2 regions of the Rossellomorea sp. LjRoot5 genome follow, and region 1 is predicted to be linked to the other one. Evidence: a T-box and tRNA genes for the amino acid it is inferred to sense, from the RefSeq annotation. Region 1 holds a T-box; the other holds one or more tRNA genes.
The links. A T-box is a leader RNA that pairs with one kind of tRNA and senses whether it is charged. The one in region 1 lies ahead of ileS (isoleucine--tRNA ligase), so its partner is inferred to be a tRNA-Ile.
Positions count from the first base shown of each region.

Region 2: it encodes a tRNA-Ile, which carries the amino acid that the T-box ahead of ileS (isoleucine--tRNA ligase) is inferred to sense. The anticodon was not compared.

Region 1 is NZ_CAXUQN020000001.1:2,749,209-2,753,486, forward strand. It holds gene ileS (isoleucine--tRNA ligase) at 1-1,557, opposite strand, end outside; T-box leader at 1,674-1,907, opposite strand; gene ACSQ2E_RS14060 (DivIVA domain-containing protein) at 1,956-2,471, opposite strand; gene ACSQ2E_RS14065 (RNA-binding protein) at 2,561-3,331, opposite strand; gene ACSQ2E_RS14070 (YggT family protein) at 3,429-3,692, opposite strand; gene ACSQ2E_RS14075 (cell division protein SepF) at 3,701-4,144, opposite strand; gene ACSQ2E_RS14080 (YggS family pyridoxal phosphate-dependent enzyme) at 4,161-4,278, opposite strand, start outside.
Region 2 is NZ_CAXUQN020000001.1:22,640-26,917, forward strand. It holds rRNA gene ACSQ2E_RS00135 (23S ribosomal RNA) at 1-1,883, opposite strand, end outside; tRNA gene ACSQ2E_RS00140 (tRNA-Ala) at 2,072-2,147, opposite strand; tRNA gene ACSQ2E_RS00145 (tRNA-Ile) at 2,162-2,238, opposite strand; rRNA gene ACSQ2E_RS00150 (16S ribosomal RNA) at 2,382-3,933, opposite strand; gene ACSQ2E_RS00155 (HD-GYP domain-containing protein) at 4,252-4,278, opposite strand, start outside.

The sequences.
Region 1 (4,278 bases):
TTCTTTCGTGAATTTTCCATTCGGACTAGCTTCGTGAGTAAATCCTTCAGGTAAGAGGTCTTTTGCTTCTTTCTCAAACCAAATGTTTGATCCATGATCACGGAAAAGCTTAGACACATGATCGATCGTCTCATCTGTAATGATCTCCTGACCATTTTCAGCATAAAATACAGGGATCGGCACTCCCCATGCACGCTGACGGGAAATACACCAGTCTCCACGGTCTCTGACCATATTGTATAGACGTGTTTCTCCCCATGCAGGAACCCATTTCGTATCATTTACCGCTTGAAGTAATTCTTTGCGGAATTTATCGATGGATGCAAACCATTGTGCCGTCGCTCTATAAATAACCGGCTTTTTCGTGCGCCAGTCATGTGGGTAAGAGTGAGTGATGAAGTTTAATTTCAGTAATGCCCCAGCTTCCTGAAGCTTTTCTGTGATTGGTTTATTTGCCTTATCATAGAATAAACCTTCAAACCCGGGAGCTTCTGAAGTCATAACCCCTTTATCATCCACCGGACATAAAACATCCAGTCCGTATTTCTTCCCTACAAGGAAGTCATCCTCCCCGTGCCCTGGAGCTGTATGGACACAGCCAGTACCTGAATCAGTCGTAACATGCTCACCAAGGACTACAAGGGAGTCACGATCGTACAGGGGATGTTTAGCCACGATATGTTCGAGTTCTGCTCCTTTGACCTTATTAACTACAGAGGGGTTTTCCCATTCAAGATTCTCTGCGACATCTTCAAGCAAATCTTCGGCTACGACATAGTTGTTTTCCTTCACATTTACTACAACATAGTTCAAGTCTGCATGTACGGCAATCCCAAGGTTCGCAGGAATTGTCCAAGGTGTCGTCGTCCAGATTACGAGTTGGGTTCCTTCTTCAAGGACACCCTTACCCTCTGTAACGGCAAACCCGACATAAATGGATGGGGAACGCTTATCCTGATACTCGATTTCTGCTTCTGCAAGGGCTGATTCACTTGATGGTGACCAATAGACCGGCTTTTTCCCTTTATAGATATAACCTTTTTTCGCCATATCACCGAAAACTTTGATTTGCTGTGCTTCATATTCAGGTTTTAATGTGATGTACGGGTTTTCCCAATCGCCACGTACACCTAATTGCTTAAATTGCTTACGTTGATTATCCACTTGCTCATAAGCATATTCTTCACATAATTTACGGAACTCCGCGATTGTCATTTCTTTACGCTTCACGCCTTTATTCGTTAACGCCTGCTCAATCGGCAAACCATGAGTGTCCCAACCTGGAACATAAGGGGCATGATAACCGCTCATGGATTTATAGCGTACGATAAAGTCTTTCAGGATCTTATTCAATGCGTGACCCATATGGATATTCCCATTGGCATATGGAGGCCCATCGTGAAGGACGAATAAAGGACGATCACTCGTTCTTTCCTGTACCTTATGATAGATGTCCATCTCTTCCCACTTTTTCTGTGTATCCGGTTCTCGCTTAGGTAAGTTCCCTCTCATCGGGAATTCCGTTTTCGGCATCAGTAATGTATCTTTATATTCCATGAAATCATCCTCCTAATCGTTTCTCTTAATTGCCATCATTTCTATATCCTTTACTTCTTAATCAGGCAGGGTGAACTTTCCTTTTTTTAAAAATAAAAAAAGCTTTCTCATCCCTGAATAGGGACGAGAAAGCCTTTCCCGCGGTACCACCCTCATAAAGACCGAAAAGAGTCTTCACTTGTTGATTCGTAACGTGAATAAATCGCCACTCATTACTCTTCGGGGAGGAATTTCATGAGCAGGGCTCGAGGGTGATCTTCCGCGCTTCTTTCCTTGTCGGGCTCACACCGTCCCCGACTCGCTAGAAAGGATTCATTATTAGTACGTACTGTCCCTGTCTTAGCTTATTAATACAATTAAGATTGTTGTTCAATTATATGAAAGTATTGCTCTTTTCGTCAAGACAATGTCTCTTCTTCTTTTAAAGTTTTTAAATCCGTTGCGTCCAAATCAAATTCCATTAACTGATCCCAGTCATTTGTATCGAGAAGATCTAGCTGCGCTTCGATCAACATTTTGAAACGAGTACGGAACACCTTCGACTGTTTCTTGAGTTCTTCTATCTCAATGGCAATCTTACGGGCTTTGGACAGTGATTCATTAACGATGCGATCGGCATTCTTCTCGGCTTCCTTAATGATCAGCTTTGATTCTTTCATTGCATTCCGCTTGACTTCTTCCCCTGCTTCTTGAGCAATGACGATTGACTTGTTTAACGTTTCCTCGATGCTTGTAAAATGACCTAAACGTTCATTCAATGAGTTTAAACGTTCTTCTGTTTCTTTCTTCTCACGGATCAGAATTTCGTAATCTTTAATAATCTGATCTAAAAATTCGTTAACCTCATCCTCATCATAACCGCGAAAGCCACGACTAAATTCTTTATTATGTATGTCTAATGGCGTTAAAGGCATGGGAGCCACCTCCAGTACTTGGTGAATTACATATTTATTATAACTAAAATTTCGACAGTATGTGGGAGAATTCCTTTATTTTTCTTAAATTATTTCAGAATTCCCACAGAGATTCGCCATTTATCCCGTTTTGTTCTTCCTTCAATGGACAGTAACTTACTTCTTCCGTACCCTCTGGCGGAGAGAACATCGGAAGTTTCGACTTCAAAAGAGGGGTTTTCAACCGCTTTCCAATTTACTTTGACTTGCCCGCTTTTGATCAAGGTTTGAGCCTTTTGGCGGGAATCATTATAGATAGCTGCAATTACGACGTCCAGCCTCAAAGAACTGACGGTCGTCATTTTTTCCTGCCATTCTTCCTGCCTTTCCATTCGTTCTTCCAGCGGAATGTCGTTTAAGGAAATCTTTGCTTTCCCTATTTGGGTCAGTTCCATAAGGACATAATCCGAAATTTCATCTGCAAGCATCAGCTGAATGGTATCCTCCCCGGTCAGGATATCCCCGAACTTATCCCTTTTCAACCCAAGTGACATCAAGGTCCCTAATACCTGTCTATGTTCTATTGTAACAAACTTCGAAGCATACTGTATTTCAAATAACCTTATTCCAAAATCTTCTTCCCCTGGCTGAAAATAAGGGGGATACAATAAAGCTCGTTTCCTTTCCGAGTTTTCAGGATAAAAAGATAGGATGATTTCATCGTTATGACCAATGATAGACTCGACAATATGCTGCTGTCTCGGGTCCAAAAAGTCCGTTCTTTTCGCTGTATATTGATCTTCCACTGTCTGCTTCCACTCAAGTACAGCATCTACGAACTCCTTTTCATCCGGCCTGAAATGTTGATAGATCGAAGACATACTTTCACCCCCTATGTGGTTTACCCAAAATAAAAGGACCGAAACTGTTTGACCGGTTTCAGTCCTTTTTAGGCATCTATCCTTATCATAGTACCGATTAAATAAGCCATCTAAATATTTGGTACAACCCGGATTGGGCCAGATTCAGCACAATGAATGCCACAATCGGTGAAATATCAATCATTCCGATCGATGGGACAAAACGTCTGAATGGTTCTAAATACGGTTCGCATATCCTTGCAAGGAACTGTCCGATCGACGTCTCTTTGGCATTCGGGAACCAGGACATTAAAATATAAATGATTAACGCCCAGGAGTATATTTGAATTAGTTTAGACAAAATTTCATAAAGCATTACCATAATTTACATTACCACCTCGAGTCTGATAAATCTTCCTCTTTTAAGAACTCAGAAATATTTCCGCTCACTTCAACATTGTCAGGTGTGCACAGAAAAATATTATCGCCTACACGTTGAATGTCGCCACCGATTGCATACACCGTCCCGCTGAGAAAGTCGACAATACGCTTCGCCTGATCATGTTGTATCCTCTGCAGGTTTACAAGGACTGAGCGCCGATTCTTTAGATGGTCTGCAATTTCCTGAGCCTCTGCATATACTCTAGGTTCTACAAGAATCATCTTAGAAGATTTCTGGACACTCTGAAGGCTCACAACATTTTGTTTTGAATTTGAAAGCTGTGACTTCATGGGCTTTTTCTCCTCGTATTCTTCTTCATACTTCTCTTCTTCGTATTCGTATTCATCTTCGTCCAGCAAAAAGAACGTTTTAAACTTTGACTTAATACCCATTTGTATTCATCCCCTCTCAGTCATTTCCAACTAATGCAGTTCCAATACGAATAAATGTGGCACCCTCTTCAATTGCTATCACATAATCGTTGCTCATTCCCATGGATAATTCCGTACATGGGGCATATGGAAGA
Region 2 (4,278 bases), 2.7 Mb from region 1:
CAGCACCGGGCAGGCGTCAGCCCCTATACTTCGCCTTACGGCTTCGCAGAGACCTGTGTTTTTGCTAAACAGTCGCCTGGGCCTATTCACTGCGGCTCTCTCGGGCTTGCACCCTACCAGAGCACCCCTTCTCCCGAAGTTACGGGGTCATTTTGCCGAGTTCCTTAACGAGAGTTCTCTCGCTCACCTTAGGATTCTCTCCTCGCCTACCTGTGTCGGTTTGCGGTACGGGCACCTTTTTCCTCGCTAGAGGCTTTTCTTGGCAGTGTGGAATCAGGAACTTCGCTACTATAATTCGCTCGCTGTCACAGCTCAGCCTTCTAAGATGATGGGATTTGCCTCATCATCAGCCTAACTGCTTAGACGCACATATCCAGCAGTGCGCTTACCCTATCCTCCTGCGTCCCCCCATTGCTCAAACGGAAAAGAGGTGGTACAGGAATATCAACCTGTTGTCCATCGTCTACGCCTATCGGCCTCGACTTAGGTCCCGACTAACCCTGAGCGGACGAGCCTTCCTCAGGAAACCTTAGGCATTCGGTGGATGGGATTCTCACCCATCTTTCGCTACTCATACCGGCATTCTCACTTCTAAGCACTCCACCAGTCCTTACGGTCTAGCTTCGCAGTCCTTAGAACGCTCTCCTACCACTGACACCAAGAGGTGTCAATCCACAGCTTCGGTGATACGTTTAGCCCCGGTACATTTTCGGCGCAGAGTCACTCGACCAGTGAGCTATTACGCACTCTTTAAATGGTGGCTGCTTCTAAGCCAACATCCTGGTTGTCTAAGCAACTCCACATCCTTTTCCACTTAACGTATACTTTGGGACCTTAGCTGGTGGTCTGGGCTGTTTCCCTTTCGACTACGGATCTTATCACTCGCAGTCTGACTCCCATGGATAAGTCTTTGGCATTCGGAGTTTGTCTGAATTCGGTAACCCGATGAGGGCCCCTAGTCCAAACAGTGCTCTACCTCCAAGACTCTTACACATGAGGCTAGCCCTAAAGCTATTTCGGAGAGAACCAGCTATCTCCAAGTTCGATTGGAATTTCTCCGCTACCCACACCTCATCCCCGCACTTTTCAACGTGCGTGGGTTCGGACCTCCATTCAGTGTTACCTGAACTTCATCCTGGACATGGGTAGATCACCTGGTTTCGGGTCTACGACCACATACTAAATTCGCCCTATTCAGACTCGCTTTCGCTGCGGCTCCGTCTTATCAACTTAACCTTGCATGGGATCGTAACTCGCCGGTTCATTCTACAAAAGGCACGCCATCACCCGTTAACGGGCTCTGACTACTTGTAGGCACACGGTTTCAGGTTCTATTTCACTCCCCTTCCGGGGTGCTTTTCACCTTTCCCTCACGGTACTGGTTCACTATCGGTCACTAGGGAGTATTTAGCCTTGGGAGATGGTCCTCCCAGCTTCCGACGGGATTTCACGTGTCCCGCCGTACTCAGGATCCACTCAAGAGGGAATGAAGTTTCAACTACAGGGTTGTTACCTTCTTTGACGAGCCTTTCCAGACTTCTTCGTCTACTTCATTCCTTTGTAACTCCGTATAGAGTGTCCTACAACCCCAAGAGGCAAGCCTCTTGGTTTGGGCTATATCCCGTTTCGCTCGCCGCTACTCAGGGAATCGCAATTGCTTTCTCTTCCTCCAGGTACTTAGATGTTTCAGTTCCCTGGGTCTGCCTTCCATACTCTATGTATTCAAGTAAGGATATTGTTCCATTACGAACAATGGGTTCCCCCATTCGGAAATCTCTGGATCAAAGCTCACTTACAGCTCCCCAAAGCATATCGGTGTTAGTCCCGTCCTTCGTCGGCTCCTAGTGCCAAGGCATCCACCGTGCGCCCTTCATAACTTAACCTAAATTTCGCTTTATCAGCTTTGCTGCTAAATCAAAATTTGATCACTTACTAATTAAGGTTTAAACCCTAAAATGGCGATACTCGGTAATTTCTTGACTATCAATTTATCTTTATCTAGTTTTCAAAGAACAATCATGGATCTCGAAAGAGATCGTATGGTTAGATATTTTGCTTGCGCAAAAATCTTTGGTGGAGCCTAGCGGGATCGAACCGCTGACCTCCTGCGTGCAAAGCAGGCGCTCTCCCAGCTGAGCTAAGGCCCCAAGGGGTGAGAATATGGTGGGCCTAAGTGGACTCGAACCACCGACCTCACGCTTATCAGGCGTGCGCTCTAACCAGCTGAGCTATAGGCCCATATTCCATAAAAATGAATGATAAGCAATGCTTACCATTGTTTGTTTGATGAAGAGTTTTTTTGCTTTCGCAAAAAACTTTATTGAACCATCAAAACTGAACAAAACTTCGACGTGTCAAACGTTTTTGTAAATCTTCCTTAGAAAGGAGGTGATCCAGCCGCACCTTCCGATACGGCTACCTTGTTACGACTTCACCCCAATCATCTGTCCCACCTTAGGCGGCTGGCTCCAAAAGGTTACCTCACCGACTTCGGGTGTTACAAACTCTCGTGGTGTGACGGGCGGTGTGTACAAGGCCCGGGAACGTATTCACCGCGGCATGCTGATCCGCGATTACTAGCGATTCCAGCTTCATGTAGGCGAGTTGCAGCCTACAATCCGAACTGAGAACGGTTTTATGGGATTGGCTAAACCTCGCGGTCTTGCTGCCCTTTGTACCGTCCATTGTAGCACGTGTGTAGCCCAGGTCATAAGGGGCATGATGATTTGACGTCATCCCCACCTTCCTCCGGTTTGTCACCGGCAGTCATCTTAGAGTGCCCAACTGAATGCTGGCAACTAAGATCAAGGGTTGCGCTCGTTGCGGGACTTAACCCAACATCTCACGACACGAGCTGACGACAACCATGCACCACCTGTCACTCTGTCCCCCGAAGGGGAAAGCCCTATCTCTAGGGTTGTCAGAGGATGTCAAGACCTGGTAAGGTTCTTCGCGTTGCTTCGAATTAAACCACATGCTCCACCGCTTGTGCGGGCCCCCGTCAATTCCTTTGAGTTTCAGTCTTGCGACCGTACTCCCCAGGCGGAGTGCTTAATGCGTTAGCTGCAGCACTAAGGGGCGGAAACCCCCTAACACTTAGCACTCATCGTTTACGGCGTGGACTACCAGGGTATCTAATCCTGTTTGCTCCCCACGCTTTCGCGCCTCAGTGTCAGTTACAGACCAGAAAGTCGCCTTCGCCACTGGTGTTCCTCCAAATATCTACGCATTTCACCGCTACACTTGGAATTCCACTTTCCTCTTCTGCACTCAAGTTCCCCAGTTTCCAATGACCCTCCACGGTTGAGCCGTGGGCTTTCACATCAGACTTAAGAAACCACCTGCGCGCGCTTTACGCCCAATAATTCCGGACAACGCTTGCCACCTACGTATTACCGCGGCTGCTGGCACGTAGTTAGCCGTGGCTTTCTGGTTAGGTACCGTCAAGGTGCCGCCCTATTCGAACGGCACTTGTTCTTCCCTAACAACAGAGCTTTACGATCCGAAAACCTTCATCACTCACGCGGCGTTGCTCCGTCAGACTTTCGTCCATTGCGGAAGATTCCCTACTGCTGCCTCCCGTAGGAGTCTGGGCCGTGTCTCAGTCCCAGTGTGGCCGATCACCCTCTCAGGTCGGCTACGCATCGTTGCCTTGGTGAGCCGTTACCTCACCAACTAGCTAATGCGCCGCGGGTCCATCTGTAAGTGATAGCTAAAAGCCACCTTTCAACATTTCCTCATGCGAGGAAATGAGTTATCCGGTATTAGCCCCGGTTTCCCGGAGTTATCCCAGTCTTACAGGCAGGTTACCCACGTGTTACTCACCCGTCCGCCGCTGATATCAGGGAGCAAGCTCCCATCAATCCGCTCGACTTGCATGTATTAGGCACGCCGCCAGCGTTCGTCCTGAGCCAGGATCAAACTCTCCGATAAAAGTTTGAATAGCTCTTTAAAAATAAATCTAGAATTAACGTTGACGTATTGTCTTGTTTTGTTCAGTTTTCAAGGTTCAATGTGTAAGCGCTTCGTTTGAAGCGACCTTTATAATATATCATTTACAACGTTTATCGTCAAGGTATTTTTATTATTTTAGAAAAGTTATTTTCTTGATAATTATGTAATGCCTTTCGGACAACAAATAATAGTATACACACTATCAAACACGTTTGCAATAGGTAAATGATAAAAAGTCGCAGGTCTCTTTATTGACCTGCGACTTTTTTCATTCGGATGCTAAATCCGTAGTCGATCTTAGATAAAAACCTCTGTAATATAGAT